3 regions of the Paraglaciecola sp. L3A3 genome follow, and region 1 is predicted to be linked to each of the others. Evidence: predicted binding sites of a transcription regulator. Region 1 holds the regulator's gene; each other region holds the start of a gene.
The links. The regulator LexA, encoded in region 1, represses DNA repair genes until DNA is damaged. The targets are predictions, from matches to a motif close to TACTGTATNNNNATACAGTA.

Region 2: dinB (DNA polymerase IV) is a predicted target of LexA. The motif match lies at 7,999-8,018, and genes of this name have one in related genera.
Region 3: uvrD (DNA helicase II) is a predicted target of LexA. The motif match lies at 9,159-9,178, and genes of this name have one in related genera.

Annotation. Positions count from the first base shown of each region.
Region 1 is NZ_CP047023.1:5,096,042-5,107,362, reverse strand. Features, by position in the region: gene GQR87_RS21320 (universal stress protein) at 1-453, shown strand, start outside; gene GQR87_RS21315 (patatin-like phospholipase family protein) at 574-1,593, opposite strand; gene plsB (glycerol-3-phosphate 1-O-acyltransferase PlsB) at 1,794-4,229, opposite strand; gene GQR87_RS21305 (sorbosone dehydrogenase family protein) at 4,552-5,652, shown strand; gene lexA (transcriptional repressor LexA) at 5,856-6,479, shown strand; gene coxB (cytochrome c oxidase subunit II) at 6,880-8,004, shown strand; gene ctaD (cytochrome c oxidase subunit I) at 8,017-9,624, shown strand; gene GQR87_RS21285 (cytochrome c oxidase assembly protein) at 9,643-10,206, shown strand; gene GQR87_RS21280 (cytochrome c oxidase subunit 3) at 10,218-11,099, shown strand; gene GQR87_RS21275 (DUF2909 domain-containing protein) at 11,185-11,321, opposite strand, start outside.
Region 2 is NZ_CP047023.1:396,343-407,663, reverse strand. Features, by position in the region: gene GQR87_RS01730 (tRNA1(Val) (adenine(37)-N6)-methyltransferase) at 38-760, opposite strand; gene GQR87_RS01725 (NAD(P)H-binding protein) at 763-1,386, opposite strand; gene GQR87_RS01720 (response regulator transcription factor) at 1,510-2,232, opposite strand; gene GQR87_RS01715 (spondin domain-containing protein) at 2,322-3,059, opposite strand; gene GQR87_RS01710 (spondin domain-containing protein) at 3,070-3,774, opposite strand; gene GQR87_RS01705 (hypothetical protein) at 4,093-4,572, shown strand; gene GQR87_RS01700 (PH domain-containing protein) at 4,667-5,041, opposite strand; gene GQR87_RS01695 (serine/threonine dehydratase) at 5,158-6,153, shown strand; gene GQR87_RS01690 (hypothetical protein) at 6,239-6,622, shown strand; gene GQR87_RS01685 (DUF1653 domain-containing protein) at 6,625-6,834, opposite strand; gene dinB (DNA polymerase IV) at 6,929-7,981, opposite strand; gene GQR87_RS01675 (hypothetical protein) at 8,107-9,243, opposite strand; gene GQR87_RS01670 (peptidoglycan-binding domain-containing protein) at 9,314-9,910, opposite strand; gene GQR87_RS01665 (choice-of-anchor L domain-containing protein) at 9,990-11,321, opposite strand, start outside.
Region 3 is NZ_CP047023.1:172,702-184,022, forward strand. Features, by position in the region: gene GQR87_RS00715 (biopolymer transporter ExbD) at 125-532, shown strand; gene rraA (ribonuclease E activity regulator RraA) at 621-1,106, opposite strand; gene GQR87_RS00725 (phosphatase PAP2 family protein) at 1,312-1,821, shown strand; gene GQR87_RS00730 (MJ1255/VC2487 family glycosyltransferase) at 1,834-2,901, shown strand; gene GQR87_RS22280 (lipoprotein) at 3,026-3,184, shown strand; gene lysA (diaminopimelate decarboxylase) at 3,185-4,438, shown strand; gene GQR87_RS00740 (family 43 glycosylhydrolase) at 4,524-5,798, shown strand; gene dapF (diaminopimelate epimerase) at 5,968-6,798, shown strand; gene GQR87_RS00750 (DUF484 family protein) at 6,823-7,488, shown strand; gene GQR87_RS00755 (HAD-IA family hydrolase) at 7,533-8,252, shown strand; gene cysE (serine O-acetyltransferase) at 8,241-9,020, opposite strand; gene uvrD (DNA helicase II) at 9,221-11,321, shown strand, end outside.

The DNA of each region.
Region 1 (11,321 bases):
GAGCTGAATAATATGATAATCGATCTCGGTTGTGCAGTTTCGTTAGCTGAATTTTCGACTATGCATGTGGTCAATGCCTATAATGCGCCTGACGCTGGGTTTATTAGTCTGTGGGTTGATGAGCCTGATAAAGTCGAGAAAGAACTATATGAATCTGAGTATCGTAATAGTCAATATAAAATGGACAAACTGCTTAATGGTTTAAAACAAACTTTGGGGGATGAGTCCTTTAATTTTTTGTCCCTTCGCTCCCATATAGTGAAAGGAGTTGCGGGTGAAGAATTACCCAAAATTGCGCAAAAAATTGAAGCAGACTTAGTTGTGATGGGCACGATTGCTCGCACAGGAATTGCCGGCCTTGTTATTGGCAATACTGCTGAAACTATTTTAAATCAATTAAATAGCTCTGTTTTAGCAATCAAACCTAAAGGTTTTGTTTCACCCATAGGATAGTGACAGACTTTGCAAAAGACATTGGAAGTATAGTCAGTGGATAAATATTACGATTGGTTGGCATAACAAGTAAGGTAGTACAGCTAGACAAATGTATATTTGTCTAGCTGTACTGATTATTTATGGAGTATAAATAAACGGCGTACCTGTTGCAGGATCAATTCTATCTAGTGATGGGCCTTCATAGCTATTGTTCAATAGCTCCACCACCGCATCTCCATATTGTTTAAACCAAAAATCGCCGAGCATCTTTAAGTGTTTTATATTGGTTTTACTGATATCGTCCATGGCATCATCTGGCGCTTGAAGTAAACCTGGTTGGGTACGCATTTCGGCGTTTACTCTAATATATTTACCCGGTTGTGTGATGGTAATGGCTTGATAAGCAACTACTTTTTCATCGGATAATAAATCGATTAATTGTCCTTTTAACATCCATTGTACCGCCCCCCATTTTTGTGAATCTGGTCCATTAATTTTACGAGTATGGGATCCTGTACCTATAGATAATACTCTTTTCTCGCTGGTGGGCCATAGGCGACAAGCTTCCGCGTAAGCACACATTGTAGGGTTGTTGGCAATTACGCCGCCGTCTATTAACCAGTGTTCGTCTTTTTCTGGTGGTAGCTGTAATTCCTTAGTAGGAAAATAAGTTGGAGCCGCGCTAGAAGCATCGGCAATTTGGTAAGAGAATAAATTTTGATATTCTGCTTTGGTGGATTTAAACACATAAGGCCGACGTTTTTCTACCCCGTAAGCCACTGCTAATATATGTTTACCTTCAGCTACATCACCGAGCTTAGCAGTGCCCAAGCTATCTTTTAGTATTGAGGTTTTACCTTTTGCTTCGTATTTTGGAGCATTGATGCCGTCTACTTCAAACCAACCTTTATTGTCGGCGAATATTTTTTTAGCATTGCTGTAATTGTACAAATTATTGATATCGCCCATGGCCATATCTGTAGTGGCCAAAGCTAATGCTATAATGCCACCTGTACTTGTGCCTGCATAAAAATCAGTACAGTCTCGTAACGATTTCTGGTGTTTTGTTGATAGCTGTTTTTCTACATGAGTTAAGAATTGGCTGATAGCGGCACCACGAATTCCGCCTCCATCAAGAGATAAAATGAGCTTAGACATATCACTTCCTTATTTTATTTTGCATTAATTAAATCAATCGAGGGTGGATACTGCTGCCCTGTGTGAAATATAAGCATAGCCAAATTCTTAAGGTGTTTGCTTGTTTTTGGAAAATATTTATAGTGAGAGTCTGGCAACTGGATTGCAGGAAGAAGTTTTATAGAAGCCTCTGTTAAGCAGAGGCTTAAGTTTGGATATGGTTAAATTTGTTTTAAACGTTGGATTATTTCAGGTTCTATTAATTTAATAACATCAGAGCGAAGGGATTCACTGAGTTCTGCATGCTGTAGTTGTCCTTTCTCATCAATATCTACCAGTTGCTGTTCTTTTAGCGCTGTAATAAAACACCCCAATACATTTTTATCAAAAAATTCTGGTGAGCTGAGGCCATGCAAACTAGATAGCCGTTCAGCAAAGTGTCGACTATTTTGTTCTAACTCACTGCGGCTGATACTGCCTTGCTTCGATAACAGAGTCAGTACTACCGCATATCTGTGTAATGTTTCACGTATTCCGCGGCTTAACAACCAAGCGCTATAAAATTCTTCACTAGATGGTGAAGGTGGCTGAATTTTATTTCTTTCAGCAACCAATAAGCCCATGTTTAACATGTTATCTAATAAAAATTCTGCATACGAAGACCCTTGCTCTGAACTCATATATAAAAATAATTCACGTTTTAACAAAGGATAAAGTTTAGCTACTAATAATAATATTTGTTTTTTAGCTAAGCCATTATGGGAAAATACAATGGCTGCTATCAGGCTTGGTAAAACAAAAAGATGCTGAATATTGTTGCGGTAGTAGGTTAACGCCACTGCATTTTGATTTTTTAGTGAGATTATTTTTCCATAGCTATCTTCGGTTACGGTAAATTTATTGAGTTTTAGAGTATTGGATAAAAGCTCTTTACCACTCATTTGTGGAATAGTCGCTCTATTGCTATAAGGGGCGTCTTTTAACAAGGTTAGATAATGCTCTATTGCTTGTTCTAGCTCAGATTGAGCCATGGCGTGTTTTTTGGCTGACAACAAACAAGTTGCACAAATTGCCATACCACTAATCGCTGCTGCTTGATTAATTTTACTCATTACATCAGTGGCTAATTCGTTCACTACAGGTGTTAACCACTGTGGTCGGCTATCTGAGTTTTGTTCGCGGTATTCTCGCCAATTAGGTTCATGTTGATCTAGGTAATTTGCAAGGTTGATTGGTTCCCCAAAATTAAGATGGCCAATACCATAATTTTTTAGTTTTTTGATAGCCGAGAATATTTGCAGAAATGATTCTTTTTTCTTGCTGGTACCTTTGAGTTCTTTTAAATAACTAGATACTTCCATGACATGATCGTAACCGATATAAACAGGCACAATGCTGACGGGTCGATTTATTCCTTTAATTAGACCTTGTAGGGTCATGGCAAGCATACCTGTTTTTGGCGGAAGTAAGCGTCCAGTTCGGCTACGGCCACCTTCGGGGAAATATTTCACCGAGTAACCTTTATTAAAAAGTAGCTCTAAGTACTCTCTAAATACTGCGGTATATAGCTTATTACCAGCAAAACTTCGACGTATATAAAATGCTCCTGCTTTGCGAAGCAAACCACCAACAGGAGGAAAGTTGAGGTTTATGCCTGCCGCAATATGGGGGGTGACTAAACCTTCGTGGTAGATAACGTAAGTCAGTAATAAATAGTCCATATGACTTCTGTGGCAAGGCACATAGATGATCTCGTGGCCATTTTGAGCAAGTTCTCGAACGGTCGCTGCATGACCTATTTCGATGCCATTATATATTTTGTTCCAGACCTTAGTTAAAACGCTTGAACCCCATCTTACTATGCCTTCTCGATAGTCTGCGGCGATTTCAGTTAAATATTCTTTAGCTTGTGCTTTTGCTCTTTGTTGGGTGATCTTTTTATGGCTAGCTTCTTCTGCTATGGCCAACGAAACGGATTCAGAGCCTAATACAGCATTATATAGTTGATAGCGTTCTAGTCGATTGGGCCCAGCTATAGCTTGTTGGCGACGATGAAAATGTGTACCTGCCACTCGAATTAATTTGCGGGCAATTTCATCATCTGCCCCTTCAAGGTTACTCATAGCCCTAGATGAAACCGGCTTGCTATAACAAACAAAGTTGTCACGACCTAAAAGTAAAACGATAAAAAACTTTCGCAACCAGTTAGGTGAAACTTGGTTGGCTATAACGTCTGACCAGCCAGACATGTTTTTACCCGGTGCCCGGCCCCAGTGAATTGAAACAGGCACTATTTGAATATCTAAATCAGAATTTTCTCTGTGTAATTTAAATAACCAAGAAGCATTTTCTTCAATATTGGTATTTTTAATTTTTCTATTTAACAGCGAACTTGGATTACGTAAAAAAAGACAAGGTGGAAATTCAGTATCAGCTATATCGACTTGAGCTGTAGGTTTAGGTAAACCAAGGCTTGCCGCGGATATTTTTAGTGCTAGCTGGTCAGTCACTGAGTGGGTTCTAAGTAAATAAACGATTGGTTTAGATTTATCTATGCCTAGTTCAGTTTCTAAATCTGCTGGGATACTTTTGACCTTTACTAGCCATTTGATGGGAATGGTTACCATTGCAAATAGCAATCTATTCACCCTTTTCATACTACCGACCTTACTGTTCTTGATTACTTGCGAAGGATAACATAGGGAACGACATCTATAACCTGAACTCTGGATAAATTGTGTTCATCTGTAGCATTTTTGAACGTTTGACAGCCTTGCTTTTGGCCAAGGTACAAAAATGCTTAAAGTATTTCTTAAAGCCACACTACTCTTTTATTTTCTAGTTAGCTTATCACTTTCGAAACTTATGGGGTCACACTGAACCCAGCTAATTAATTATTTCTAAAATCAATAATGGTTATTAATTTTTATTTTACTTTGTAGTATGTTGAATGTTGACAATAAAAGTGAATGGATAACCATGAAATTGATAATATTTTTTACACTGTGTGCTTTAAATTGCTTAATCACAGTGCAAGCAGTAAAACTAAAAACTATTTACCAAGGCTTTAAACAGCCTGTAGAAATTAAATTTTTGCCTGGATCTAGTACTGAGTTATTACTGGGCGAAAAAGAAGGCCAATTGAACTTTGTTGATCTACAACACAAGACTAAATATCAAGTTCATATGTTTGATGTGGAGTCTGCTGTAGAAATGGGGTTATTAGGTGTGACATTTGCTCCTCAGTTTAACCAAAACCAATATATTTTTGTTAATTATAACCCAGAGCAAGGTGAAGACAGAACACGTGTATCTCGTTTTGTTATGGTCAAAAATAAAGATAAGCAATATCGGTTAGAAAATGAAAAAGTACTGATTGAAATTGACCAACCTCGTCAGAATCATAACGGAGGTCAAGTAGCTTTTGGCCCTGATGGTTATTTGTATATAGGTATGGGAGATGGTGGCGGTGCTGGCGATCCAGATGGCCATGGCCAGAATACAAACACCTTATTAGGTAACATGTTACGCCTCGATATTAATACAAAAGATGACGTGCCTTATGTTGTTCCAAGTGATAACCCTTTTGTGGATAAAGACGGTTTTAAGCCAGAAATTTGGGCTTATGGTATAAGAAACCCTTGGCGTTTCTCGTTTGCTGACGATGTGTTAATTGTGGCTGATGTAGGGCAAAGTAAAGTAGAAGAAGTATCTGTGGTCAAAAAAGGCCAAAATATGGGCTGGAATATCATGGAAGGCGACTTGTGCTTTAAACCTGAAAAAGGCTGTAATCAAAAGGGATTAACTTTGCCTAAGATTACTTATCCACGAACAGAAGGTATGTCCATAACCGGTGGTTTTGTATACACAGGTAAATTAATGACTGAGTTATACAATCATTACATCTATGCCGATTTTATTCTGGGTGGTGTGTGGGCCAGCAAATTTCCTGAACTTTCCGCACCAATCAAATTATTTGATGCTAAAGGTATAAACCTATCCACTTTTGCGTTAGATGCTGATGGTGAAATCTACTCTGCCGACTTTGCCAGCGGTGATTTGTACCAGTTGGTACCCTAGTGGTTAATTTTGAAATAGCGTGCTTACTTTGGTAAGCACTGTTAATTAATCGTTCTCATTTTTTCAAGCTGCTTATTTTTTATTAAAAAAAATAGCTAGAACACTTTTAATTTCAATTTAAATAAGGCCTTCAAAAAACAAAGTTTGAGATCTAGCAATAACTGTTTATACTAACAATAACTGTATAGAAAAACAGGCTGTTTATGCGTCCACTAACTGCGAGACAAGAAGAAGTACTTCAACTAATCAAAACGACTATGTTGGATACTGGAATGCCCCCCACACGTGCAGAAATTGCCCGTGAATTAGGCTTTAAATCGGCTAATGCTGCTGAGGAACATTTAAAGGCTTTAGCTCGTAAAGGGGTAATTGAAATATTGCCCGGTACCTCTAGAGGTATTAAGTTAAATACACCTTTAGAAGATCAACTAGAAGATTTAGGTTTACCGTTAATTGGTCAAGTGGCTGCTGGTGAACCTATTTTGGCTCAAGAACATGTTGAAGGTCATTACAAAGTTGATCCTAGTTTGTTCAAACCTAGTGCCGATTTTTTACTTCGTGTAAACGGCATGAGTATGAAAGATATTGGTATTTTAGATGGTGATCTATTAGCCGTTCATCGCACCACAGATGTACACAATGGCCAAGTAGTAGTTGCACGGGTAGACGAAGATGTGACAGTTAAGCGCTTAGAAAGAAAAGGCCGCGAAGTGTTATTACATGCAGAGAATGCAGACTTTTCGCCTATCAAAGTCGATCTTGCTACCCAACCTTTTAATATTGAAGGTATTGCAGTGGGAGTGATCCGCAACGCAGACTGGATGTAATTCTATTCCTTGGTAATTCATTTTTTTGAGCGCAGCAATTTTTGCTGCGTTTTTGTTTTTTATCTAGTTTTCATTTCTCTTATTTAGTTTTTATCTCAACTGTTTCTGTACTTTTAGTAAAACAAATATTCATAAATTATAAATTTTTATACAAAAGTGTTTAAAAAACCATCAATTGATTGTAATTTAAACAAAAAGGCTAGACGTACCCCCCTTAAATAAGTAATCCTTAGTAATTAGTGTAACAAATTGATAACAATGAATTTTCCCTTGGTTAACTTTTTGTTGCTTGCTTTGAGTGTTAAGAAGTCGTAATTGGTCTTTTTTTACTAAAAAATAATAGAATGTATTTGCCACATAGAGGTGCCGAGTGAAAAAAACTTTGTCTAAAACTGGAGCCATGCTGTCTGTTTTATTAGCTAGCCCAGTGTTTGCTGAAAGCAAAAATCATATCGAACAATACAAGTTGAACATGACACAAGGTGCGACTGAGATCAGTGCTGAAGTATATGATATGCATATGCTGATGTTTATTATATGTGTTGTGATTGGTGCTGGCGTGTTCATCGCCATGTTCATATCTATATATTTCCATAGAAAATCTAGAGGGGCCAAGCCAGCCCACTTCCACGAAAATGTAAAAGTGGAAATTGCTTGGACAGTTATCCCTTTCATTATTTTGGTTGGAATGGCCGTGCCAGCTCGAAATTTATTAATCGATATGGAAGATGCTAGTGAGCCTGATGTAACTGTGTTGGTCACAGGTTCCCAGTGGAAATGGCATTATAAGTATATGGACAGCGAAGTTGAATTTTATTCAAAGTTGGCCACACAACAAGAGCAAATTCAAGGCAAGTTTGACAAAGGGGTTAATTATCTTTTAGAAGTTGACCGAGCTTTAGTTATTCCTACTGGCAAAAGAGTTCGTTTTCTAATTACTTCAGATGATGTGATACATGCTTGGTGGGTGCCAGATTTTGCCATTAAACAAGATGCTAACCCTGGGTTTATTAATGATGCTTGGACTAACGTAGATCACCCAGGTGTATATCGTGGTCAATGTGCGGAACTATGTGGTAAAGATCACGGTTTTATGCCGATTGTGGTAATAGCTAAAGAACCTGCAGAATATGAAAAATGGATTGCTGAACAACAAGCTATTCAGCTTAAAGCAAAACAAGAAGAGCAACGATTATTGGCGATGAACATGTCTTTACCTGAAGCTATGGCGTTAGGTGAAAAAGTGTATAACGCTAATTGTGCCGCATGTCATATGCCAAATGGTGAAGGATTGCCTGGAGTATTCCCTGCACTTAAAGGCAGTCAAATAGCGACAGCCGACCAACCTAAACATATTGCTATATTATTGGACGGGGTGACAGGTACAGCAATGCAATCTTATGCTAAACAATTGAGTATGTCTGAATTGGCAGCTGTGGTGACTTACGAGCGTAATGCTTGGGGTAATAACACCGGTGATTTGGTTCAGGCCAAAGACATTAACGCAGCGATAAACGGAAAATAGGAGTAGGTGACCATGACTACAGTAACTGACGATATTCATCATGATGGCCTACCTGGCGATGGGCATCACGAACATCATATTCCCAGCGGCATAAAACGCTGGTTATTTACTACTAACCATAAAGATATAGGCACCATGTATTTGTGGTTCGCCTTTATTATGTTTCTAACTGGTGGCGCCATGGCGATGGTAATTCGCGCTGAGTTATTTCAGCCAGGATTACAAATATTAGAGCCTAATTTCTTTAATCAAATGACCACAGTGCATGGTTTGATTATGGTGTTTGGTGCAGTAATGCCTGCCTTTACCGGTTTAGCTAACTGGCTGATACCTATGATGATAGGTGCGCCAGATATGGCTTTACCTAGAATGAATAACTGGAGTTTTTGGATACTTCCATTTGCATTTTTGATTTTGCTTGCATCATTATTTATGGAAGGTGGCGGTCCTGCTTTTGGTTGGACTTTTTATGCTCCGCTTTCTACTACTTACAGTAGTGACAGTACGGCCCTCTTTGTTTTCTCAGTACATATCATGGGTGCCTCATCCATAATGGGGGCTATTAACGTCATAGTCACCATCATAAACATGCGTGCTCCTGGTATGACTTATATGAAAATGCCCTTGTTTGTGTGGACTTGGCTAATTACCGCATTCTTACTTATAGCGGTAATGCCGGTCTTAGCCGGTGCGGTGACTATGGTATTGACCGATAAGTTCTTCGGTACTAGTTTCTTTGATGCCGCTGGTGGTGGTGACCCCGTTATGTTCCAGCATATATTCTGGTTCTTTGGTCATCCTGAAGTGTACATCATGATTTTGCCTGCTTTTGGTATTATCTCGGCGATTGTTCCTACCTTTGCCCGTAAACGACTGTTTGGTTATGCCTCTATGGTTTATGCCACGGCATCTATTGCGCTGCTGTCGTTTATTGTCTGGGCGCACCATATGTTTACCACTGGTATGCCTGTGTTTGCTGAGTTGTTCTTTATGTTTGCCACTATGTTGATATCTGTGCCTACAGGGGTAAAAATATTTAACTGGGTGGCAACTATGTGGCGGGGTTCAATGACGTTTGAAGTGCCCATGTTATTTGCATTAGCCTTTATTGTTTTGTTCACTATTGGCGGCTTGTCTGGCTTAATGTTGGCGATTACTCCAGTGGACTTCCAGTATCACGATACCTATTTTGTGGTGGCACATTTCCATTATGTGTTGGTGACAGGAGCGATATTCTCGATTATGGCGGCTGTGTATTATTGGCTACCTAAATGGACAGGGAAAATGTTCCATATTGGGTTAGCTAAATGGCATTTTTGGTGTTCACTTATCTCAGTTAATGTGTTGTTCTTCCCTATGCATTTTGTTGGTTTAGCAGGTATGCCACGTCGTATCCCAGACTATGCTTTACAGTTTGCTGATTTTAATAAATGGATCAGTATCGGCGGTTTTGCATTTGGTTTATCTCAATTTATCTTCTTAGTTTTACTGATTAAAGCTTGTAAGAAACAAGGTGAGCCGGTGTCGGCCCAAGTTTGGGAAGGGGCTGAAGGCCTAGAGTGGGAAATTCCATCTCCAGCGCCTTATCATAGCTTTGAAACACCACCTGTAATTAAATAAACAATGAGTGCCGTTTAAATGAACACACAGCAGAATCAAACCAATAACAACAAAATGGTTGTTAAATTACTTGCCATAGTGGTGGGCATGTTTGGTTTTGGTTTTGCTTTAGTGCCTCTTTACGATGTGTTATGTGATGCTCTAGGTATTAACGGCAAAACTTCAAATGTGGCTGCAGTTTACGAGTCTGTCGAAATAGATGAAAGTAGACTGATTACAGTGGATTTTATTACTCGTGTGAATACTGGTATGCCTTGGGAGTTTAAGGCTGAAACTCGTGTAGTTAAAGTGCATCCTGGAGAAATGAGCCAGGTAAACTTTTATGTGAAAAACCCAACAGGGGCAGATGTAATAGGCCAAGCCGTACCATCAGTATCACCTGGCCCTGCGGCTATATTTATGAATAAAACCGAGTGTTTTTGTTTTGAGCAACAAACATTAAAAGCAGGCGAAGAAGTTCTGATGCCGATGAAGTTTTATATCGACCCTCAACTTCCAAAAGATATCACTTATTTTACTGTGCAATATACCCTCTACAACGTGACAGCTTCGAGTGAAGTTGTAGCGCAAAATCGCGGGTAAAGGAGAACATCATGTCAGAAAAAGAATATGAAAAGTATTATGTGCCCGCAGAAAGTCCTTGGCCATTTGTTGGGGCTGTGGCTTTATTTTTAATTGCTGTCGGGGCGGGAAATTTTGTTATTGAAACTACCCGAGATAAAGAAGGATTTGGCGGATATATATTAATAGCAGGCCTCGCAACTTTATTTATTATGCTAGTGGGTTGGTTTAAAAATCAAATTGATGAATCTATGAGTGGTATGTATAGCGCTCAATTAGGCCGCTCTTATAGACAAGGAATGGCTTGGTTCATCTTCTCCGAAGTGATGTTTTTTATGGCGTTCTTTGGTGCCTTGTTTTACGCCCGTGTAATATCTGTTCCTTGGTTGGGTGGCGCGTCTAATAACTTAGCCACTTATGAAGTTTTATGGCCAACCTTTGAAGCTATTTGGCCATTAGTTGAAACCCCAAATGGTACAAAAACTGAAGCTATGGGCTGGTTTGGTTTGCCGCTTATCAATACTGTTATTCTAGTATTGTCTTCGGTTACCTGTCATATTGCACATGTTGCATTAGAAGAAAATAAACGCGCAAAACTTAAATTATGGCTAAGTATTACCGTGATTTTAGGTTGTATATTCTTGGTGCTGCAGGTTGAAGAATATATCCATGCATATACAGAAATGGGATTAACATTAGAGTCAGGAATATACGGCAACACTTTCTTTATGTTGACCGGTTTTCATGGTTTCCACGTAACCCTAGGTACAGTAATTTTATTTATAATGTTATTAAGAGTATTTAAAGGTCACTTTACTCCAGAAAATCATTTCGCATTTCAAGCGGGAAGTTGGTATTGGCACTTTGTTGATGTAGTTTGGGTGATGCTGTTTTTCGTTGTATATATTTTGTAATTATTTATTGCTAATACAAAATTAAACGATTAAAAAGCCACGGTCGACGTGGCTTTTTAATTATTAACCTGAACTCGGTTTATGATTAATAAGGTGTTGGGTTAGGTGTGATTAATCCGGTAGCTACAGCTAAGAGTATGAGTATTATTATTGCTACTGAAGCCATTAATCTTCGCCCAATGAATTTACTCATGGGGGGACTGTCTGGGTCATTTTTAAGCA
Region 2 (11,321 bases), 610 kb from region 1:
CTGCTTTATTCAAAGATAGGCGATATATACAAAACTGTCAGAAATTCAGATAAAATTGTTTACAAAGATTTTGATATTCAGCTGAATAACCACCATTAACATTATGTATATTGATATCGCTGTAACTCAGTTCTTTTGGTTTTTTAGAAAATTCATACAAGTAACGAATAATCTTACCTTCAGGCTTACTTTTAACCGCCATCTGGTTAACACAATATAAGCCGACCTTTGCTGCTAATGCAACAAATTCGTTATCTATATCTGCTGGCAATACGCAACAAAATCGACCATAGGGTGAAAGGTGTTGCTCACTTAAAGTGAGTAAATCGGCATGCGTCAGTTCAGTTGTTTGCCTTGCGGTCACCCTTTGCGTTTTATTGTTTTGCAAATTTGCAGTTTGATTAATGACAAAATACGGCGGATTACAAACGATCAAATCAAACGCTATTTCGCAGTTATATTGCTGCAGGCTAGATTTTACAAACGATACTTGCTTGCTCCAAGGGCATTGTTCACCATTAAACTTAGCTTGAGTTATCGCTTGGGAATCAATATCAATGCCAACAATACGGCAATCAACGGTAGCTTTTTGCGCCAACATAATGGCCAATAAACCACTGCCCGTGCCTATGTCCAAAATCGTCTGGGTATTCTCAATATTAACCCAACTCCCCAACATTATGCTGTCGGTACCTACTTTCATTGCACATGCAGAATGTTCGATATAAAACTGTTTAAATTGAAAGCCAGAATGTTGCAAAATTAAAACACCTGCAATTGAATCATTTTTGTCGCCACGTCATTGGCCTGTATGGGTTTATATTTAGCTAAAGCCCCCATTAAAAAAGGTGCAATTATTTTTCCAAACCAGCTAGCTATTTTTTCTGCATAACGTTGCTCATAACGCTCACCTAGCAACAATGAAGGTCTTACCGCAAAAGCATTTTCGAGTCCTGACAAATTGAAAATAGCATTTTCTAGCTCCCCCTTAACTCGCAGGTAAAAGTTACGACTTTTTGCATTGGCGCCAACCGAAGATACCCACACAAAACTTGACACTTTTTGAGCTCTGGCCAATTGTGCAGCTACATGGATAAACTCAAAGTCCACTTTACGAAAAGCGCTTTTGTTGCCCGCTTTTTTAATCGTAGTTCCTAAGCAAACATAAACATGATCGACGGCAAAATATCCTTGATAATCTTGCAAATTTTCAAAATCGATAACAATAGGTTGTAATTTTGTTGAATGCTCAGCTACAAAATGTTGTAACAAAGGCTTACGTACTAAACAAATAACGGCTTGGTAGCGCTCATCTCGACACAATTGTGACACCAGCCTTTGACCCACAAGACCTGTTGCCCCCAACACTAAAGCTGTTTTTAACATGAAACTCCTAGGATTCTATTTCACAAGTTTTAATCTAATACCAATCCATATTGATAATTGATCTCTCACACTTATCAATGCGGATTGGTATAATAGTTAAACAAGAAGTTGATAAAACACAATTTAGGGAGCAACCCCTTGTGGATTAAATTTATACCCTACCCCCCATACTGTCTGCACTATTTGCGGAGCAGTTGCATCTAATTCTATTTTGGCCCGTAAACGATTGATATGGGAATTAACTGTATGTTCATAACCACTATGATGATATCCCCACACCGATTCTAATAATTGACTACGACTAAAAACTTGATTGGGGTGACTGGCAATATGATAAAGCAACTCAAATTCAGTGGCGGTTAAATCCAAGATTTGTTCTGCCAGCATCACTTGATGAGTTTGTTGATCAATGCTTAAGCGACCAATCTTTAATGTTTTTTCTGAGCTGGTTCCTTGGTCTTGTGTCGCTTGTTGTAAAAAGTGAACTTTACGTAATTGGGAACGTACCCTAGCCTGTAACTCTCGAACACTAAAGGGCTTTGTCATATAATCATCTGCGCCTAGCTCTAAACCTAAAACACGGTCAGTTTCAGAATTTTTTGCCGTTAACATAATAATGGCTTGTTCTGGTTTTTTATCGCGGATCTGCCGGCAAATATCTAGGCCACTCATGCCCGGTAACATAATATCTAACAACAACAAAGAGTAGTGACTATCTATCGCTTTTTGCAGAGCAAGTTGACCATTCATTTCATGCTCAATCTCTATCCCTATTTCAAGCAAATTAACTCGAATAAGATTGGCTATATCGTTATCATCCTCTACCACCAATACCTTGTCTGTCATAATTAACTGCCCTTATATTTTGCTATTAACACAAACGCGCCCATTAGTGGGCGCGCAATATGCTTAATCCAAATAGAATACCTACTACATTATTCTATGCGGGTTACCTGGATCCGTATACTCGGATTATCGAACTTATGATCTTGAGTGAGTATCGATGTGCTTAATCCATCATCACTACTCACCACACCTGGATGCATAGAGATATAACCGCTGTCATCTCTATCAGTATTAAAACCAGCCCCATCACTACCATCGGCAGGCCCAGGGATTGTCCCTGCAGCTTCAGTATTGGCTTCTGTGCCTGCATCATAGGTAAATGCGTTTGTCGTCCAGCTATCGCCTACAGCGAGTTGACTAAGACTCCATGCATCAAGACCGCTAAAACCATCATTAGTATTGACTAACATAGAAGCAATAGACAGATTAGCATCTTCCATATCTTGGATAGTGACCTTAATAGTTTCACTTGCACCTGGTCCTATGGGTGCGGCACCAGAAGCACTTGCTAAAGCAAATCCCCAATTCATCAACCCTGAATTGTCACCTCCTTCAGCCATTTGCTCCAAAGCAAGAGAAGCAATATCCCCTACCGCAAATATATGACTTTCTTTGTGAAGTATCACAGCAACAGGTGACAAAGGTTGGCTGTTGGTTAAATTGGTGACACTGATTTCATAACTCACATCAACGGGTGTAGGTACAGGTGCCGGAACTTCTACTTCGACCTCTTTAATAACCTCAACAATTTTATCATCATTACAGGCAGTCAGCAGTAAAGCACTGGCTACTAAGGAAACTAGATATAGTTTTTTAACCTTAAGCATAATTATCCCCTTAGTTAACAGTAACAGTGACTTTAGCGACAGGGTTCAACCAACGATGAACTGTATTAGACACATCACTACTGCCTTCGGTCATAGACTCGTCACCAATATTGCCACGATGAATATGCACACTAGTGTTAGTGTCTGCACCTGCCACTCCACTACCATTAGTCCCCACCAAACCTTCAAGTGGAGGAGGAACTGGCATGCCTGGCACACCTGGCGCTCCGCCACCCCGTAATTCGTCATTTGCTTCTGTACCGGCATCATATGCATTTAGGTAAATAGTATAAGTACCTGCTTCTGTCGGTATCGGCCAGTTATCTAAACCAATAAAGCCGTCATTAGTTGGTAAAGCCATAGCAACAACAGATAACACTGTATTGTCTGCAGCAGTACTCAAGGTGCCAGAAGCTTTAGCCGAAGGGGCTAACAAACCTGCTGCTGGATTAGCTAATACATCCGCACTAACAGAAGTAGCAATAGTAGATATACCATCCAAAGATCCTCCTTCGGCCATCATTTGTAACTCAGTACTGGCGACTTCACCCACCTCAAAAAGACTACTCTCAGGAGTATGAGCAACGACTGCTATTGGTGTGAAATATAAGCCATGAGTTAAATTTTGAATCTCAACATTGAGTTCTGCTGCATTCAGACCTGCGCTGCTAACGGCTAATAGCGCAGCTAAATAAGTTGGTTTTATTTTTATCATTTTTCATTCTCGCTTAAATAGTTAGTTTGTATTTACGAGTTTAAGTATGAAAAATGGATATCCCGAAAGTATCACGGAAATTAAACGTTTTTATCCGCGGTAAAATAAATAAAAGTAATTCGTTTTTCAGATAGGGCTCAGTAAAAACAGAAGCTCTTTGGTTAGCTCGGTAATCATTTCAGCTCCGTTATGAACCTAGCTAACGGCAAAATGGTCTCTGGTATAAATCTGGTTACGTTTGTACTTGGCTAGTATATAGTTTGAAATAGAGTTTTCGCTAATTCCTATTCAATAACAGTAGCTATTTTATAAGGTCACATGAACAAACTGTTAAGTTTACCGCGAGTATTAAATATGAACCTTCAAGTATCTTTAACAGCGCTATTAGCTAGCATTATTTGTTTAAGTGCATGTACCTCATCATTCTATGAAATTGAATATTCTGCAATTTCGACAAAAAATTCATTAAAAAAACTAACCGGTCAAACCTGTACGATCGCTCAATCTTGGTATCTTATTGGTTGGCAAAATTTTGATAATAACGGTGTAATTGAAAGTTATACGCTCAAGCCTTCCGATAATGTTTCAAGTAGACATATTAAGGATCAAATAAAACTAGATTCAAATCTTAAAATTAAAGTACTCACAATTGAGCAAAATTCTAATTGGAAGTTGCTTGTTAATAAATACAAAGTTCACTGGCAGGTTGAAAATATAGATCTCCCCGCACATTCCACTTTTAGCGCCGGAAATATGAATAATGAGTCCTTTGATTTATGTTTTGAATTTACAAAGTAAACAAAGACGAGCAGCTGGAAGTGTTCTCCAGCCCCACGAGTTGATCTGGTGATAAGATTTAAGAACGATTCCCTATCAACTACTTAATGACAGTTTATGCAAACATATGGGTGGCAAGTGTTTTTTGGATGCCGACTACTGTATCTTTTTTAAGTTCTTTTTCGATAGGGTTATCTTGTCCTGATATCCAAATTTTTAACTCAGCGTCTAAATCAAAATGGCCTGCGGTCTCAATTTTGAACTGGGTAATAGCGCGATAAGGAATCGAATGATAGTCTACTTTCCTGCCAGTCATGCCCTGTTTATCGATCAAAATTAGCCTTTTGTTAGTAAATACATACATATCTCTAATCACTTTAAAAACTTGTTGTACACTTTCTGTATCACCAATTATTGGGGCAAGTTCTTCAGCTACTTCACCAACATCTATTTCAGATGCATTGCCTAAAAGCCCATCAAGTAATCCCATGTTCTGATCCTATTCTTAATAACTAGAGGAAATATCATAAATGTTAATGCGAAATTAGCAACATAAGGATACTATCCGTATAAACTTAACTCCCTAACTTTTGTATACCAAACTTTATGCCGCCCGTGACACTTTCCGATATTCAATCTGCAAAACAACGCATACAGCCATATATTAGCCAAACTCCAATTTTACATTCTAATTTACTTGATAACTGGTTAGGCCATGAAATTTTATTTAAGGCTGAATGTCTGCAAAAAACTGGTTCTTTTAAGATTCGTGGGGCATTAAACATGATGTTAAAAGCCAAGGAAAAGGGAACTTTAGGTACAAAGGTGGTCGCCAGCAGTTCAGGTAATCACGCTCAAGCCGTTGCTTATGCTGCAAACGAGCTCGGGGTAAAAGCAACCATTTACAGTCCGCAAAATATCTCCAAAGTAAAAGCGGCAGCCACACAATTTTATGGCGCCAAGTTGAAATTATGTGCAACCCGTAAAGAAGCAGATGAAAAAGCACAACAAGCGGCAGAAAAAGAGGGCGCAGTTTGGGTACCTCCTTTTAACCATGAAGATATAATCGCTGGTCAAGGTACCGCTGTATATGACGCATTACTACAAATTGGCCAAGTAGACAGTGTATTTGCCCCAATAGGTGGCGGAGGTTTAATTTCTGGATCATTTATATGCAGTAAAACGCTATATCCTGACATTCAGGTAATAGGGGCAGAACCATTATTAGCCAATGACGCAGCTGAATCACGGCGCACTGGCACAATTCAATCATTGCCTCAGCAGCCTTTAACTCTAGCAGATGGTGCTGCAACCTTAGCTGTGGGCGAAAAAACTTTTAACTATATAAAACAATTAGATGATATTTATGAAATCCCAGAACAACCGATAGTCTATTGGTGTCAGTGGCTACAACATCTGTTAAAAATTCATCTAGAGCCCACAAGTGCAATGAGTATGGCTGCGCTAATAAATTGGTTAAAAGTTCAAAAAAAGCGACAAAAGGTGTTAGTTGTTTTGTCCGGTGGCAATATCGATCAACAAAAAATGCAACAAATTTGGCAACAAAATTACTTACAAGAAATCCCGAGTTTATTGCTTTAGTTCACCTGCAATCAATGCGGGCAACTGATATGATAAATACCTATCGTCAGATAAAATATAAAAAGAAGAAAAAGGAAATCAAACATTGAGAATGTGGTCTGTTAGTATTCTGCTAATCATAATCAGTTTTGCCACTTCGGCGAGCCAAGATAAACTTTTATTTGCTGATGCAAACTGTACTATCATTTATTCTCTAAAGCATTCAGCAAATTCTGACTTTTCTCAAGATATCGCACTACTAGAACGTGAAATAACTAAACAAAACGTGGCATTGATTGATTTGAATAATTGGCAAAAATTGCCTCCTCACATACAATTAAATGGTCGCCAACGAAATCAAATTCGCACTACCTTTGACTTACCTAAAGACACAAATCAAGCCATTGTATTTAATATAAAAGGGCAACTAGTCAGTCGTCGCACTGGTTCTGTAGCACTGGTCAATGCTTTATTAGATTGCAAATCATAACTTTAACCTAGGTATTCAAATCTAGGTTTAATCACTCCACCAATTTCTACAGTTTCTACAAACATATCTAAAGGCCTAACCCATAAATCTCGTTCACCATACAAAGGACGATAAACCACTAATTCACTCTCGTCTTCAGAGTGACGAGCTACACCAATAACTTCATATTCATTACCTTTATAGTGGCGATATTTACCTATTTTTAAAGCCATGTATTTTTACCACCTTAATTAAAGAATAAATTGATTGTGTTTCGACAAACTATGCCGAAAAATATAACAGACCATAACCCAACCTTGCATCAACTTAAAAAGAAAAAGTTAATTGCTGTTGGCTAACTTTATCCACTAGGCCTACATGTAATCCGACTAAACGAATACCTCTGCTGTCCTGCCTAGCAAGCCCTTCGTTTAACAACTCAAAAAAATAGTCTTTATTTAATTTCTGGTATTTATGTTCAACTGTAGTTTGTTGAAAATCGGCAAACTTTAATTTAATACCTTGGCTTTGTATTGCAAGTTCAGGACTCGACCTTTTTAACCTTTCTTGTAATTTGGGAAATAGATTATCAATCATTTTACAACAGTCTTCTAGGCTATAAATATCTTCAGGCATAGTACGCTCAACACCTACAGACTTTCGTTGCCTTTCTATACTCAAGCCCCGATCATCTTCACCGTGACTTCTGGCCCATATCACCGAACCAAATTTACCAAAACGTTTTATTAAATTTTCAAAAGGAAACTTGCGGACATCAGCACAAGTAAACAACCCTATCTCATTTAACTTAGCTAAAGTGACTTTACCTACACCAGGGATTTTGCCTAACTTTAGTTTCACCACAAAGTCATCTAAATTATCTGGGGTAATCACACATATACCATTCGGTTTATTTTCATCGCTGGCAATTTTCGCAACAAATTTACAAGGTGCTACCCCAGCTGAAGCTGTCAGCTGAGTTTCTAGAAAGATAGTACGGCGAATATCCTCAGCAATTAAGGTGGCACTGCCTGCAAACAACTCGCAATCAGTGACATCTAAATAAGCCTCATCTAACGATAAGGGTTCAATTTTGTTGGTATATCGGGAATATATTTCACGGATTTGTTGCGAAATTTCGCTATATAGTTCCATTCGCCCTGGCGCTAAAACCAGTTCAGGACATAGTTTTAAAGCATGTGCTGTAGCCATAGCAGAGCGCACACCAAATTGTCGAGCGATATAATTACAAGTTGAAATCACCCCACGCCTATCAGAACTACCACCAATAGCTAATGGTAAATTTCGGTATTCAGGGTTATCTCGCATTTCAACGGCAGCAAAATAACAGTCCATATCAATATGAATAATTTTGCGCAAAATACGACCGACCATGACACTGTTTATTAATACAGTATTCTGCCTATCTATTTCTCAAGGTCAATAGAAAAAGTTTAAGAATATCAAATTCTGGATTTTTAGATAATCTTACTACTGATAGCAGATCAAAAATATTCTTTAATATATGTTCCAATGCCCTCTTTCCAAATGAGTCGATTTTCCCAGTACTTATTGCTTTGAGTTCGAATATTAGCTTGCATTATTTCTCGGTTTTTTATTGCTAAGTTAACTGTATTTACAAATTGATGAGAAGACGCAGCTTTGGGAATCGATATCGCAACACCCAATTTACATAACGTATGGGCCAACATAGATTGTTCAGTTTGCGTCGGCAGCAACACCATGGGTACTGCACTATCAATGGCATGGCTCACCACACCGATACCACAATGGCAAATGACTATCTGACTTTTTGCGATAATGTTTGATACTGGCACTGGTACATCAGAAATACTGACACCAATAAACCTTAGGGCATTACGCTGGGCTAAATTTAAGTTCGGTATATACCCTTCAATCCGAAACTGAGCCGAAAGCATACGTATCGACTCAACTAAATTGGGAGTATTTGCATTTAGATAAACAAATAAATAAGGTTTGTTAGAGAACAAATCATTATTAACATTTTTTGTTTCACTATTAACTTGTGTAAGGGTAGGTAAATAAAAAATTTGGATTTGGCGGTTAAGATAATGATCGAGCATAGGGTGGGCAAGAATCAATCCTTTTTGAGGTTCGAAAATATCCTTTAAATCAAATTGCTCAATTGTCTTAGAAAATTTTTTACAAACTACCCGTAGTGTTTTATTAACTTTATTATACCAATGTAATAAATCTTTTCGAGCTACCTTCTGGTTATGCAGAATCGAGGGAAACGGTGATTCAGCAGGTGGAAACTCGAAACCGTTACCTAAAAATAAATATGGGATATCTAACAATTTTGCGGCTACTGCGGCTGACGGAGCATAATCAATAAAAACGTAGTGGGGATCTAAACGTTTAAGTATCTGTACCCAAGCCAACACTAAATCATAGGCATTATCATCGTTTTGCCAGCCACATCGCCACATTATGTGTGCAAAATTAGGTGAAATCTGCAGACTGGGACTCTTCATATAACATGGCGCAACATATACATTTTGCTTATAGGCTTTGCTGATATATTGTGATTTACTTGTATCTTTTAAGACAAACGAGAAACTGGTAGATGAAAACTCTGGCCGGTTACATATCGAATTCATACGGGTCACATGACCCAAACCGCCCCCCAATTCCCAGCAATAAGCAACTCTAGACGACGCCAGCAAACTACTATTTAACTTTCTTTAAAAAAAGGCTAAGCAGAGTATTTTGATCTGGTACACCAGTGACCGAAAGACCAATATCATTTTGATATTTTTCAAATGCATGTATGTCGCCCTCGTCAAAATCTGCTGTAACCTCATCAGTTATATAGCCAAGGTTATGTAAGCGTTCTTTTGCTCTTAGCAAAATATCTTCATAAAAATAAGTATCAGCACCATTTACACTAATTTTTATCAGCTTATTCTCTCTTTCTAAACGAATAGGGTACAAGGTTTTAAGTAACCCATTTACGGCACTTAAAAACTTTACTTTAGGGTGACTGACACAATGACGTTTCAGTAAAGTGAGCAGTAGTTCTGTTGTCTGCCAAGGTGTAGAATCATAATTCTGTGTTTGAAAAGCATTATAAGAACTTATATAACCTTCAAGCCAACCACCATAAAGGTAATAATCAGTACTCTTATCATCAGCTGCCTGCACAAAACTACTACAATCACGTTTCCCCGCCCCCTTAACGGCAAATTTTCCTTCTTTGTCAGCAGCCTGTAATGGCGCAGCAAAAACACAGTAGCAAAATATAGTCACAATTAAAGATCTATACATAATTTCCCCAAACGACAGACAAAAATAAAGCCTAAGATGAGTCAACAAACTTAGGCTTTTCATTTATAGCATCTGCTTATTATTTAGTCTTTAGTTTTCTTCTCAACAAACCCATTCCCATCAGAGACAAACCAAATAAACCAACAGAAGTAGGTGCTGACACTCCAACGGTATTTGGCTGGTCAGGAACAAAGGTAGTGATAGGTGTTTGTTCGATTCCAAAACCAGTCCCAGACTCGCTAAACGAGACTCCTGTAACAAACATAGTCGGATCCGTTGGATCTAAACCTAAGTCAGGGTCAATCCCATCAATAGTAAATTCGCCTACAGGGATAGCAAAATCAAAAGTTTGCCCAGCAGTTAGCGCCACAGTGACAGAACTTGTCCCATCGAAATAGGTTAGCCAGTAGCCATCTTCATCATTTACACTTAATTTAGTAGGCGCTGTGACACTTGCAAATAAGCCACCACCTGTAGCGGTATAGGTATAACCTGTAGATACATCTGGATCAATCCAAATCGTTTCATTAGCTACAACCTCAGGTAATAAAAATACAAAAGCGCCTTCATCATTAGTGGGATTACTACTGTCTGGTAAAATTGGAGTAAACTCAGACTCGCCACTTTCAGAATCAAAATTACCAAAACTACTTAAAAATATAGTGCTATCATATCCGCTGTCACCTGCATCGGCTAATAACAAACTAAAAGTATTGCCAGTACTGCCAGGTGTTACAGGCACATCAAACCTCAGCAATGGAATACCATTAGGGGCAATGACTCCATCAAGTTCGGTCCCAGGTACATCCTGAAAATCTGGGTGATCAATATTGATTGGCAATATTGGGTCTTCACCCGCCACATCACCCGTAGGTAAAGCGCCCGCTACATTTTCACCATTTAAAAACATGCCAAAACCATCAACAAACTGTGACCCAACATACTCAGGGTATTCTTCAGAGCCAAAAGCTGCAATAAAGGTGATTACACTTACGTCATCGTCAACATCAAAAGTAATATCTAATTGGACAGGATCAAAATGTTCGGAGCGCCCAGTAATTTCGCTTAAGACATCGTTCTGTTCATCAGTCGCGGCATTACCATCACCGCCAGAGTTACTTGAAGATGTATTTTCACCGTCTTGATAATCCTCAACATAGCCAGAACTAAAAACAACACCGCCACCACTGGGTAAACCGTAAACTCCAGAATTATTGGTGAAAATCCCCGCTTGACCGAAAGGTTCAGCTGAAAGGGCATCTAATTCTACTGCCAATGCTACTATACTGGGGATTCCACCGCCATAATCGCCACCGTAATCACCGCCATAATCTCCGCCATATTCACCTTGAATGCCTCCAAACAAACTTGAGTCAGTGATAGTAATTCCAGAGTTAGGAATAATTAAAGC
Region 3 (11,321 bases), 390 kb from region 1:
AGGTACATTGATAAGTAATTAAATTGAGTGTTTTATTAAGTTAAGGTTAATTAATTGATGCTCTGAGAAGAAACTGTCTTTATACTAGGCAGATTCGTTTTAACCCAATTGGCGATTTTTAATAATGAAAAGAAAAAAGCACGGCTCTGCCGACGACGAAGCAACCATTGATATGACACCCATGTTGGACATAGTGTTCATCATGCTTATCTTCTTTATTGTAACTACCTCTTTTGTTAAAGAGAAAGGTTTGGAAGTTAATCGTCCTAAAGATTCTAAAACACCACCGCCTCCTACTAACGTTAAATCGTTAGCTATTCGTGTTAACGAAGACGGTACGATTGTAGTGAATGGACGTGAAGTAGATATTCGCCGAGTTGAAGCAAATATTCAAAGTTTCTTGGCTGAAAATGCTCAAGAATCGGCTGCAGTACAAGCTCATCCTAAAGCTAAACATGGTGATGTAACTGAAGTTATCAATGAAGTGAAAAAAGCAGGTATTAAAAACGTATCTGTATTAGTTGGTAAATAACTAACTTCAAGTCATACAAAAGCGCCGTGTTCTTTATGAACACGGCGTTTTTTATTGTCTATAGAAATGTATTACTAGCTAGTAAATTTTATTCGATATCTAGTGGTTCTGGAGACAGAATAATACCTGTACGATCAGCATATAAATGATCTTCTGGTAAAAATGTCACTCCACCAAAATTTACTGCAACATCTACTTCGCCGGAACCTTGGTCATCTGCACCGACGGGGATTGAAGCAATGGCATGGATACCTATATTAATTTCTTCTAGGTCGTCTACTTCTCTAACACTGCCATAACAAACTATGCCTTCCCAGCCATTATCAAATGCCAGCTGAGCGGTATAAGCATCGACTAAAGCGCAGCGCATGGAACCGCCACCATCGATTAGTAATATTTTCCCCAAACCAGGTTGTTCTAATGTTTTTAGGATCAGGCCTTTGTCTTCAAAACACTTTATGGTGGTAATTTCTCCGCCATATGAAGGACTGCCACCAAAACTGACAAACATGGGCTCGACCACGTCAACACTGTCAGCAAATATATCGCAAAGAGTAGAAGTATTGTAATCCATGTCTTTTCCTTAGGAGGTTTAAGGTTAGCTAACGTCAATAGAATATGAACTTGCTGCCAGTGTAATACTATTTTTGCCAAAGATCAGGTTCTATTTTTGATGGTAAATTTAGCTACCGTTTGTCATGAAATTTTCGCGGAAATGTCACCTTTCATTCATACAGCAAGCCTAAACTAAAATCTGATTTATCCATAAGGCAGGTGTTATGAAAACAATAGCGCAAAGTGATAAAGCTTTATTTTATTGGATGTTCAATCTGATGGCTAAGCGAGATTGTAGTTGGATAAAGTGGGTGTCTAAAACCGGGGATGGCCAGTTATATCTTGTAATTGGAGTGCTACTTTGGTGGTTAGAGCCTGAACATGGTGCACTATTTTTGTCTGCAGGTTTATTGGCTTATACCTTAGAAATTCCTGTATATATTTTTTTAAAAAGAGCATTAAAACGGCAACGTCCATGTGATAGTGCGACTAACTTTAATGCTCATATTACCCCTTCTGACAAGTTCAGTTTGCCGTCTGGACATACTGCTGCGGCATTTTTAATGGCATCGCTGGTGAGTAGTTTTTATCCTAACTTAGCGTTAGTCGCGTATTTATGGGCAAGTTGTATTGGCATATCTAGGGTATTACTTGGTGTCCATTACCCTGGAGATATATTGGCTGGTGCTGCCTTAGGAATGGGAATCTCCGTTGTCAGTTTATCTATATTTTAAGGACGTGTCGGCATGAAAATTCTATATGGGGTGCAAGGTACAGGTAATGGGCATATTACCCGAGCCAGAATTATGGCCAAGGCTTTGGCAAAACGTTCAAACGTTACAGTTGATTATATTTTTTCTGGTAGAAACAGAGAAAATTATTTTGATATGCAAGTATTCGAGGATTTTAAAACCTATCATGGATTAAGCTTTGCCACTAAAAAAGGTAAGCTTAATTATTGGGATTCTTATCAGAATTTGCAGTTATCGCAATTTTTTAAAGATGTGAAATCATTAGATCTCGGTGAATACGATTTAGTATTGAATGATTTTGAACCTATCACAGCATGGGCAGCAAAAAAGCAAAAAATACCCTCTATTTCGCTAAGCCATCAAGCTGCTTTTGCTCATCCGATACCAATGAAAGGAGCTGGGGTGATTGATAAATTAGTGATGCGCTATTTTGCGCCAACTGATTTACAGCTAGGTATTCATTGGTATCACTTTGGTTTTCCAATTTTACCGCCTTTTATAGACGACGAGCATTTAGAAAATATCAAAGGTAAAAGTATATTAGTGTATTTGCCTTTTGAAGAAGTGGCAGACATACAAAAGGTATTGGCGACCTTTGCAGAACATGATTTTGTTTGTTTTCATCCGGCGATTAAACACGCACACATTGATGATAATGTGGTTTGGCACTCCCCGGCTAAGATCTCTTTTAAATCGGCGCTAGCTAAGTGCCGCGGGGTGATTGCTAATGCTGGATTCGAGATGGCTAGTGAGTGTTTACATTATAATAAAAACATGTTGCTAAAACCTTTGGCAGGTCAATTTGAGCAAACCTCAAATGCTTTTACTTTAGCGGATTTAGGTTTGTGCCAGTTAATGCAAACCTTAGATTTAGAAGTCATTGAGCAATGGTTACAATTTGAACCTAGTGTGAATGTGCAGTTTAAATCAGATCCTAATATTTTGATTGATTGGCTGTTAAAAAGGCAATGGTCAGATACTCAAGAATTATGTCAGTCTTTATGGGGACAGGTCATTTTTCCACCATCGGTGCAATCTTCTTTAAGACAAATATCGCTTTAACTGCAGGATTATATGCTTTGTTATTTCATATGGCATAAAATATAGCATTCAGCTCTTTCCAGTACTTTGCATTTGTTCAATGTAATGACATCATTAGCCCATATTAAATTAGGTTATTGTTGTTATGCGCCATTCTTATAAATTTACAGTGCTTACGGGGGCTATATTTAGTCTTCTTGTCCTATCCTCATGTGGTCAGAAGCGAAGCTTGTATTTACCGGAAGAGCCTGAGACGAACAGTCCTACTCAGCACATAAAAGAATCATCAGAGGGGAAAAACTAGATGGATTATTTTGCTTATAAAAACGAACAGCTTTTGGCTGAAGAAGTCGCCCTTCTTGATATCGCTAAACAATTCGGCACACCTTGTTACGTTTATTCTAAAGCTACAATAGAGCGACATTGGCACGCATTTAATAATGCGGCAGGTAAACAGCCGCATCTTATTTGTTATGCAGTTAAAGCAAATTCAAATTTGGCCGTGTTAAATGTGATGGCTAAATTAGGCTCAGGCTTTGATATTGTATCTGGTGGTGAATTACTTCGCGTTTTAAAAGCTGGTGGAGATGCCAGCAAAGTAGTTTTTTCTGGGGTAGGTAAAACACCTGAAGAAATTGCCTTAGGACTTGAGAAAGGTATTAAATGTTTTAATGTTGAATCTCGCAGCGAGTTAGCTCGGATTAATGAGGTAGCTAAGAGATTAGATAAAAAAGCGCCTATTTCTATTCGAGTTAACCCTGATGTCGATGCTAAAACACATCCTTATATTTCTACAGGTTTGAAAGATAATAAGTTTGGTGTAGAGCGCGAACAAGCGGTTGAAATTTACCAATATGCGAATAGTTTGTCGAACCTAAATGTAGTTGGAATTGATTGCCATATTGGTTCTCAATTAACTGACATTACTCCTTTTGTTGATGCTTTAGATATTTTACTTGCCTTGATTGATGAATTAGCCAGCCATGGCATTCATATTAAACATCTCGACGTAGGTGGTGGCTTAGGTGTTACTTATAATGATGAAAAGCCTCCTCACCCAGATCAATATACGCAAGCCATTGCTCAGCGTTTAGTGGGACGAGAAGATTTAATGCTTATTTTTGAACCGGGCCGAGCTATTATGGCAAATGCTGGGGTTTTACTGACTAAAGTTGAATTTTTGAAGCAGGGTGCAGAGAAAAACTTTGCTATTGTTGATGCGGCTATGAATGACCTTATTCGACCTGCGCTTTACTCTGCGTGGCAAAATATTATTCCTTTAAATGCAGCGTTGGTAAGAGAAAAGGCTGTCTATGATGTAGTTGGTCCTATCTGTGAAACGGGCGATTTTTTAGGTAAAGGTAGAGAGTTAGCCATTGCACCTGAAGATTATTTAGCTGTACGTAGTGCTGGTGCATACGGTTTTGTAATGGCTTCTAATTACAATAGCCGTTGTCGACCTGCAGAAATATTGGTAGATAAAGATGTGGCTCATTTAGTACGTAAGCGAGAAACTATTGAACAATTATTCGAAAATGAAGCTATACCCGATAATTAATTGTTAACTAAAAGTGTAAAGCCGCTATTCTTATAGCGGCTTTTTATTTACACTTGCAACATGTTTTTTACCAGAGAAATTGCAAGTGAAAAAAATTAGCTACCTAACCGCTAGCCTTACATTACCTTTTTTTGTTAGCGCCAATAGTCCGCAGCCTCCTCAACCTTCTGAACAAGCTTTTCCTTTTTACATGCCAGATGAAAAGCCTGATATGCCTTTAAGTGCTTCTGTTGCTCGGAATTACGATAATTACTTAGCTAATCGACAGGAAAACAATGAGTTGTATACTCAATTTAAATATACAGAATTAAATGGGTTTGATTACCATGGTGGTGACGGTACGATTTCTCGTCGTGATCCTTCTAAAGTTATTTTTGAAAATGGTAAATACTACGTCTGGTATACCTATCGTAATACACCTACTGCGCCAAAAGGTGCTGAAAAAAGCAGTGACACTATACCTTCCGCTGATTGGGATTTATCTGAAATATGGTATGCCACCTCAGAAGATGGTTTTACGTGGCAAGAGCAAGGGGTTGCTGTGCCTCGACCACCAAAACCTAATGTCGGTTGGCGCTCAGTTTCAACCACCGATATTTTAAAATGGAAAGGTAAGTATTACCTTTATTATCAGGGGTTTATGGAGGCTAGTGGCAAGCGGGGGGATGATTGCCCTGTGGCGGTTTCTTATGCGGATTCACCTGATGGCCCTTGGACTGCACTCAATCAAATCGTGATCCCTAATGGTGCTAAAGGTGACTGGGATCAGTTTTCGATTCATGATCCTTATCCTTTAGTACACGATGGCAAGATTTACCTGTATTACAAGTCGGACTTTTCTAAACAAGATGCTAAGCGCGGTTTAGTGCGTATGCATGGACTGGCAATAGCAGAAAATCCATTAGGGCCATTTAAAAAACACCCGCTTAATCCCATTATGGCCGCGGGCCATGAAACCACTTTATTTCCATTTAAAAAGGGAGTGGCGGCCTTTGCAATTCGAGATGGAAATGAAAGAAATACTATTCAATATGCAGAAGATTGGGTTAATTTTAAAATCGCTTCAATTGTTGAATTAATGCCCAATGCCGCGGGACCTTTTATCCCTGATGCATTTACCGATACTAAAGATGGCCGTGGTATTACTTGGGGGATCTCTCACTTTACAGCTGCAAATGGTTGGCAAAATAACCATTCTGTTTTAACGCGATTTGATGTGGATTTAAGTTTGGATGTTGATGACCGTCAGATGAAACGACATAGTCTAAAGTTTACTCCAGAGGAACATTATCGTTATGGATTATCGGCTCAACAAAAAAAACGAATTCAGCAACAAACAGAAAAATTGAGAAGTGAATAAATAAACGACCCTGATTATGCTAATTATTCATTGTTTTTAATCAGATTATTTAAGCTATGGATTGTTAAAGACATAGTCAGTGATTGCTTGAAATGATATAACTGCTTTTAGAATCTCTAGTTAGTTCATTTTTAATTGGCTAGACAATAATTTTAGTTAAGTAGTGACAATGCAAATCCAGTTCTCAAAGATGCAGGGCTTGGGTAATGACTTTGTGGTTATTGATAATGTAACCCAAAATGTGTTTTTTTCTCCGGAAAAAATCCGTCAATTATCCGATCGAAATTTTGGTATCGGCTTCGATCAACTTTTGTTGGTTGAACCACCGTATGATCCTGATCAAGATTTTCATTATCGAATCTTTAATGCTGATGGAACGGAAGTTTCCCAATGTGGTAACGGTGCTAGGTGTTTTGCTCGATTTGTGAAAATGAAAGGGTTAACTAACCGTAATAAAATCGTAGTCAGTACAAAGGCTGGCCGTATGGTTTTATATTTGGAAAAAGACGGACAAGTCACAGTGAATATGGGGGTGCCACAATTTGCACCACACCTAATTCCACTAAAGGCCAATAAACAAGAAAAAACTTATATTATCCGAGCGGATGATCAAACCTTTTTTTGTGGTGCTGTATCCATGGGCAACCCTCACTGTGTATTGTTAGTAGATGACATAAATTTAGCAGATGTGGAAACAATGGGGCCTCTGTTAGAAAAGCATGAGCGATTTACTGAAGGGGTTAATGTTGGTTTTATGCAAATAATTAACCCTAGTCATATTAAGTTACGTGTATATGAAAGAGGGGCCGGTGAAACACTCGCTTGTGGCAGTGGTGCATGTGCCGCAGTGGCTGTTGGGCAGTTACAAAATAGATTAAGTAAAGATGTGAAGGTTGATTTACCTGGTGGAAGTTTAAAAATACGTTGGCAAGGGAAAGACAATGTATTAAAAATGACCGGAGCAGCCGAGCATATTTTTGACGGCTACATAAATTTATAAGAGTAGGGGGGATTTTTAAATAATATGGAAATAAATACTGCATTAGAAACAGATGAACAATTAAGTGCTGAACAGGTAGTAAACTACCTGTTAGATAATCCTGATTTTTTTGCTCAACACCCTAATCTTGTGGAAAAAATTGCTATACCTCATATTCAAAAAGGTAGTGTGTCTTTAGTCGAATTACAAAGTGAGCAATTGCGTAAGAAGGTTCGCAGCCTTAATCATAAGCTTAGTCAATTAATCACAATTGCTAAAAAAAATGAAGAAATTTATCGGATATATGCTGACTTAAATATCAGAATATTGAAGTGTACTTCAATGGATGATTTAACCTTTGTTTTAGAAGAAGTGATTCAAGAAAATTTACAGTTAGCATCTGTCAGTTTAATGCCTTTCAAAGGTGCCCATGCGCTACCAGAAATTCAACGTCGTTTGTTCATTGAAAAACGTTTTAAAAGAGACAAACACTTCTTTGGACGATTAAGTGACCACGAAAGAAAATTATTATTTGCAGATCAAGATGCTAATTCAGTGGCTTTGTTGCTGTTAGGTGACCAAGGGGAGCTGGGTATTTTGGCGATTGGCAGTAAAGATCCTAGTCACTTTAATCCTGATATGGATACTTTGTTGATTTCACAATTACAACAATTTTTGAGTATTTTACTACCTAAAATTCTTAGCTACTAATTGTTGGGTAATAATCAGTTTAGAAATTTGCGTTTAATATATTTATGATTTTCTATAAAAAACTCAATCCCATTCAAGCCATTACTTTTGATTTAGATGATACTTTATATGAAAACGGCAGCGTAATTAAAAATGCTACGGCATCGTTGCGAGCGTTTCAGCATAAGGAGTTCTCTATCACTAAGTCTTTAGATACACAGTACTGGCGTAAAATAGAAAAAGAGTTACTAATAGATCATCCCATATTACATAATGATATTGGCCAGCTTAGATTTCGCTCTTTACAGCTTGGGTTTCAGCAACTTGGTTATAACGAAGAGCAAGCTGTTGATGCAGCCAGGCGGTGTTTTCAACACTTTTATGATCAGCGCAGTAATTTTTCTGTCGATGCTAATATTCATTGGATTTTAAAAACATTAGCCGAGAAAATACCTCTGGTGGCTATTACCAACGGTAATGTAGACGTTGAAAAAATTGGCATTGCCGATTATTTATCAGCCTGTTTTAAATCTAGTGTGACAGTACCTATGAAACCAAACATAGCTATGTTTGATGCGGCTCAAGATATGTTAGCAATACCGGCTAAAAATATTTTGCATGTGGGAGATAATTTAGAGAAAGACGTATTTGGAGCAATTCGAGCAGGCTATCAAGCCGCTTGGTACGCAGAAGATAGAGAAATGTCGCTTAATAGTGAGCAGACACTTACTTTACCTCATGTGCAGTTACAGTCACTCAATCAATTATTAGAGTTAGTCTTCTAGAATATTTTGTTGCATGGTTTCGCAAGGGTTCTGGCATCTAGGTTTACCTACAATTTTGGCCGGGATACCAGCGACGGTAACATGTGCAGGTACGTCGTTTAAAACAACACTACCGGCGCCAATTTTGGCTCCTTCACCTATAGTAATATTACCCAATATTTTGGCTCCTGCCCCAATCATTACCCCTTGACGAATTTTAGGATGTCGGTCGCCTGCTTCATTACCTGTACCACCTAAGGTGACGGATTGCATGATAGACACATTGTCTTCAATTACCGCAGTTTCGCCTACTACAATCCCTGTCGCATGGTCGAACATCACTCCTTGGCCTATATGAGCTGCAGGGTGGATGTCGATAGCAAAAACTTCTGAATTACGACTTTGAATAAAGAGAGCTAGCTCTTTTCGACCCATTTTCCACAGTTGATTAGCTAGTCTGTGCACTTGGATTGCTTGGAAGCCTTTAAAATTGAGCAGTACTGTTAAATGAGTGTTCACCGCAGGGTCTCGATTAAACACAGCTTGAATATCGAACATAGCTGCTTCAGCTATTTCTGGGTGTAGCAGATAACATTGCTCAAACATTTCTTTGATGGTTAATGAGCCCATGACTTTATCTGCTAGTTTATTCGATAGGATAAAACCTAAAGAGGTTTCAAAGTTATGGTGAGCAAGAATACATGTGTGTACATAACTAGATAACAAAGGTTCACTTTCACTTAAGTTTTTTGCTTCTAGTTTTAGTTGTTGCCAAAATTCAATGCTCATCACTTTGTCTCATCATTTTCAAAGGTATTTCTACTAACCTTATTTTTGGGGATGAAGTAGAAAAATAAAAGGTATAAATGCTTTTCTTTGCAATATAGGCACAAATTAGCAGGGCATTCTGCTGAGTATTGCTTTCATTAGTGTATTTAAATACAGTGCTTTGTTATAGTAAAGGCAAATATCCTTTTCAAAATTTGCCCATGGACGTATCTAGACTTCTTGATGAACTAAACGATAAACAACGTGATGCAGTTGCTGCTTCTGCCACTGACATGCTGATCTTAGCTGGTGCCGGTAGTGGCAAAACACGAGTCTTAGTGCATAGAATTTCTTGGTTAATGGAAGTGGAAGGTATTGCTCCTTATGGCATTTTAGCTGTGACCTTTACCAATAAAGCAGCCAAAGAAATGCGCGGGCGAATAGAGCAACTACAAGGAAGTCCTTTATATAGCATGTGGATTGGTACCTTTCATGGTATTGCCCATAGGTTATTACGCACCCATTATGCAGACGTTAACTTACCTGAAAACTTCACTATTTTAGATTCTGATGACCAATATCGAATGGTTAGACGAGTGATTAAAAGTCTTAATCTTGATGAGAAACATTGGCCGCCTAAACAAGTACAATGGTATATCAATGGTAACAAAGATGAAGGCTTACGCCCTGAGCATATTGAGACCTACGGAGATGCTAATCAACAAAAAATGCGCGAGATTTATCAGGTATATCAACAAACCTGTGACCGTTCTGGGTTAGTTGATTTTGCTGAGTTATTGTTACGAGCTCATGAATTATGGCTGAACAACCCTAACATATTAGCCCATTACCAAAAACGTTTTAGAGCGATATTAGTTGACGAATTTCAAGATACTAACAATATTCAATATGCTTGGTTAAGGTTACTTGCTGCGCCAAGCAATAATATGATTATTGTGGGGGATGACGATCAGTCTATCTATGGTTGGCGAGGTGCCAATGTAGAAAATATACAGCATTTTTTGCGAGATTTCCCTACTGCTAAAACCGTTAGATTAGAACAGAATTATCGTTCTACGGGCAATATATTACAAGCCGCTAATGCTGTTATTGATAATAATCAGGGGCGTCTAGGTAAAGAGTTATGGACTGAAGATGGCAATGGAGAAACGATTTCTTTGTATGCAGGTTTTAATGAACTTGATGAAGCTAGATTTAACATCTCTCGAATAAAAGAGTGGCGTGATACTGGTAATGCCTTGGTTGATTGCGCCATTTTATATCGTAATAATGCTCAATCACGGGTACTCGAAGAAGCCTTACTTCAAGAATCAATCGCTTACAGAATATATGGCGGATTACGCTTTTTTGAACGCCAGGAAATTCGTGATGCCCTTGGGTATTTGCGCTTAATTAATCAATCTATTGATGATGCGGCATTTGAGAGAATAGTGAATACCCCTACTCGTGGCATGGGGGACAAGACCTTATCGCAGATCCGCGAACTAGCCAAAGAACAAGAATTGTCTATGTGGGATGCAAGTCAGCGGATGTTACAGGAAAAACGTCTAACCGGCCGCGCATCTAATGCATTAAGTGCTTTCATTCAACTTATTAGTCAGTTAGGCCAAGATATTGCGCAGTTACCTCTTGAGGAACAAGCTGATCATGTGATCAAACATTCTGGCCTATTTGCTATGTATAAAGCAGAAAAAGGTGAAAAAGCCCAAGCTAGAATTGAAAACTTGGAAGAATTAGTGACGGCTTGTAAACAATTTGTCGTGCCTGAAGAGGCTGATAATATGACTCCCTTATCTGCTTTTTTAGCTCATGCCTCTTTAGAATCAGGTGAAACACAGGCTGATAGTCATCAGGATGCGGTGCAAATGATGACAATTCATTCATCTAAAGGTTTAGAGTTTCCATTGGTGTTTCTGGTTGGGGTAGAAGAAGGCATGTTCCCTAGTCAGATGAGCAATGATGAGCCTGGCAAAATCGAAGAAGAAAGACGTCTTTGTTACGTCGGTATGACACGTGCAATGCAAAAGTTGTATATCACTTATGCTGAGAACAGACGCGTTTATGGGCAAGACAAATATCATACTCCTTCACGGTTTATTAAAGAGATCCCCGCTGAGTGTATTGAAGAAGTCCGCTTGCGCACCACTATTAGCCGACCGGTACAAAACCGTTTTACGGCAACTACTGGGCATACTGCATTTGAATCGACAGGATTTCAGTTAGGTGAAAGGGTATGCCATCCTAAATTTGCTGAAGGTACAGTGCTAAATTATGAAGGGTCGGGTGAGCATGCCAGAGTGC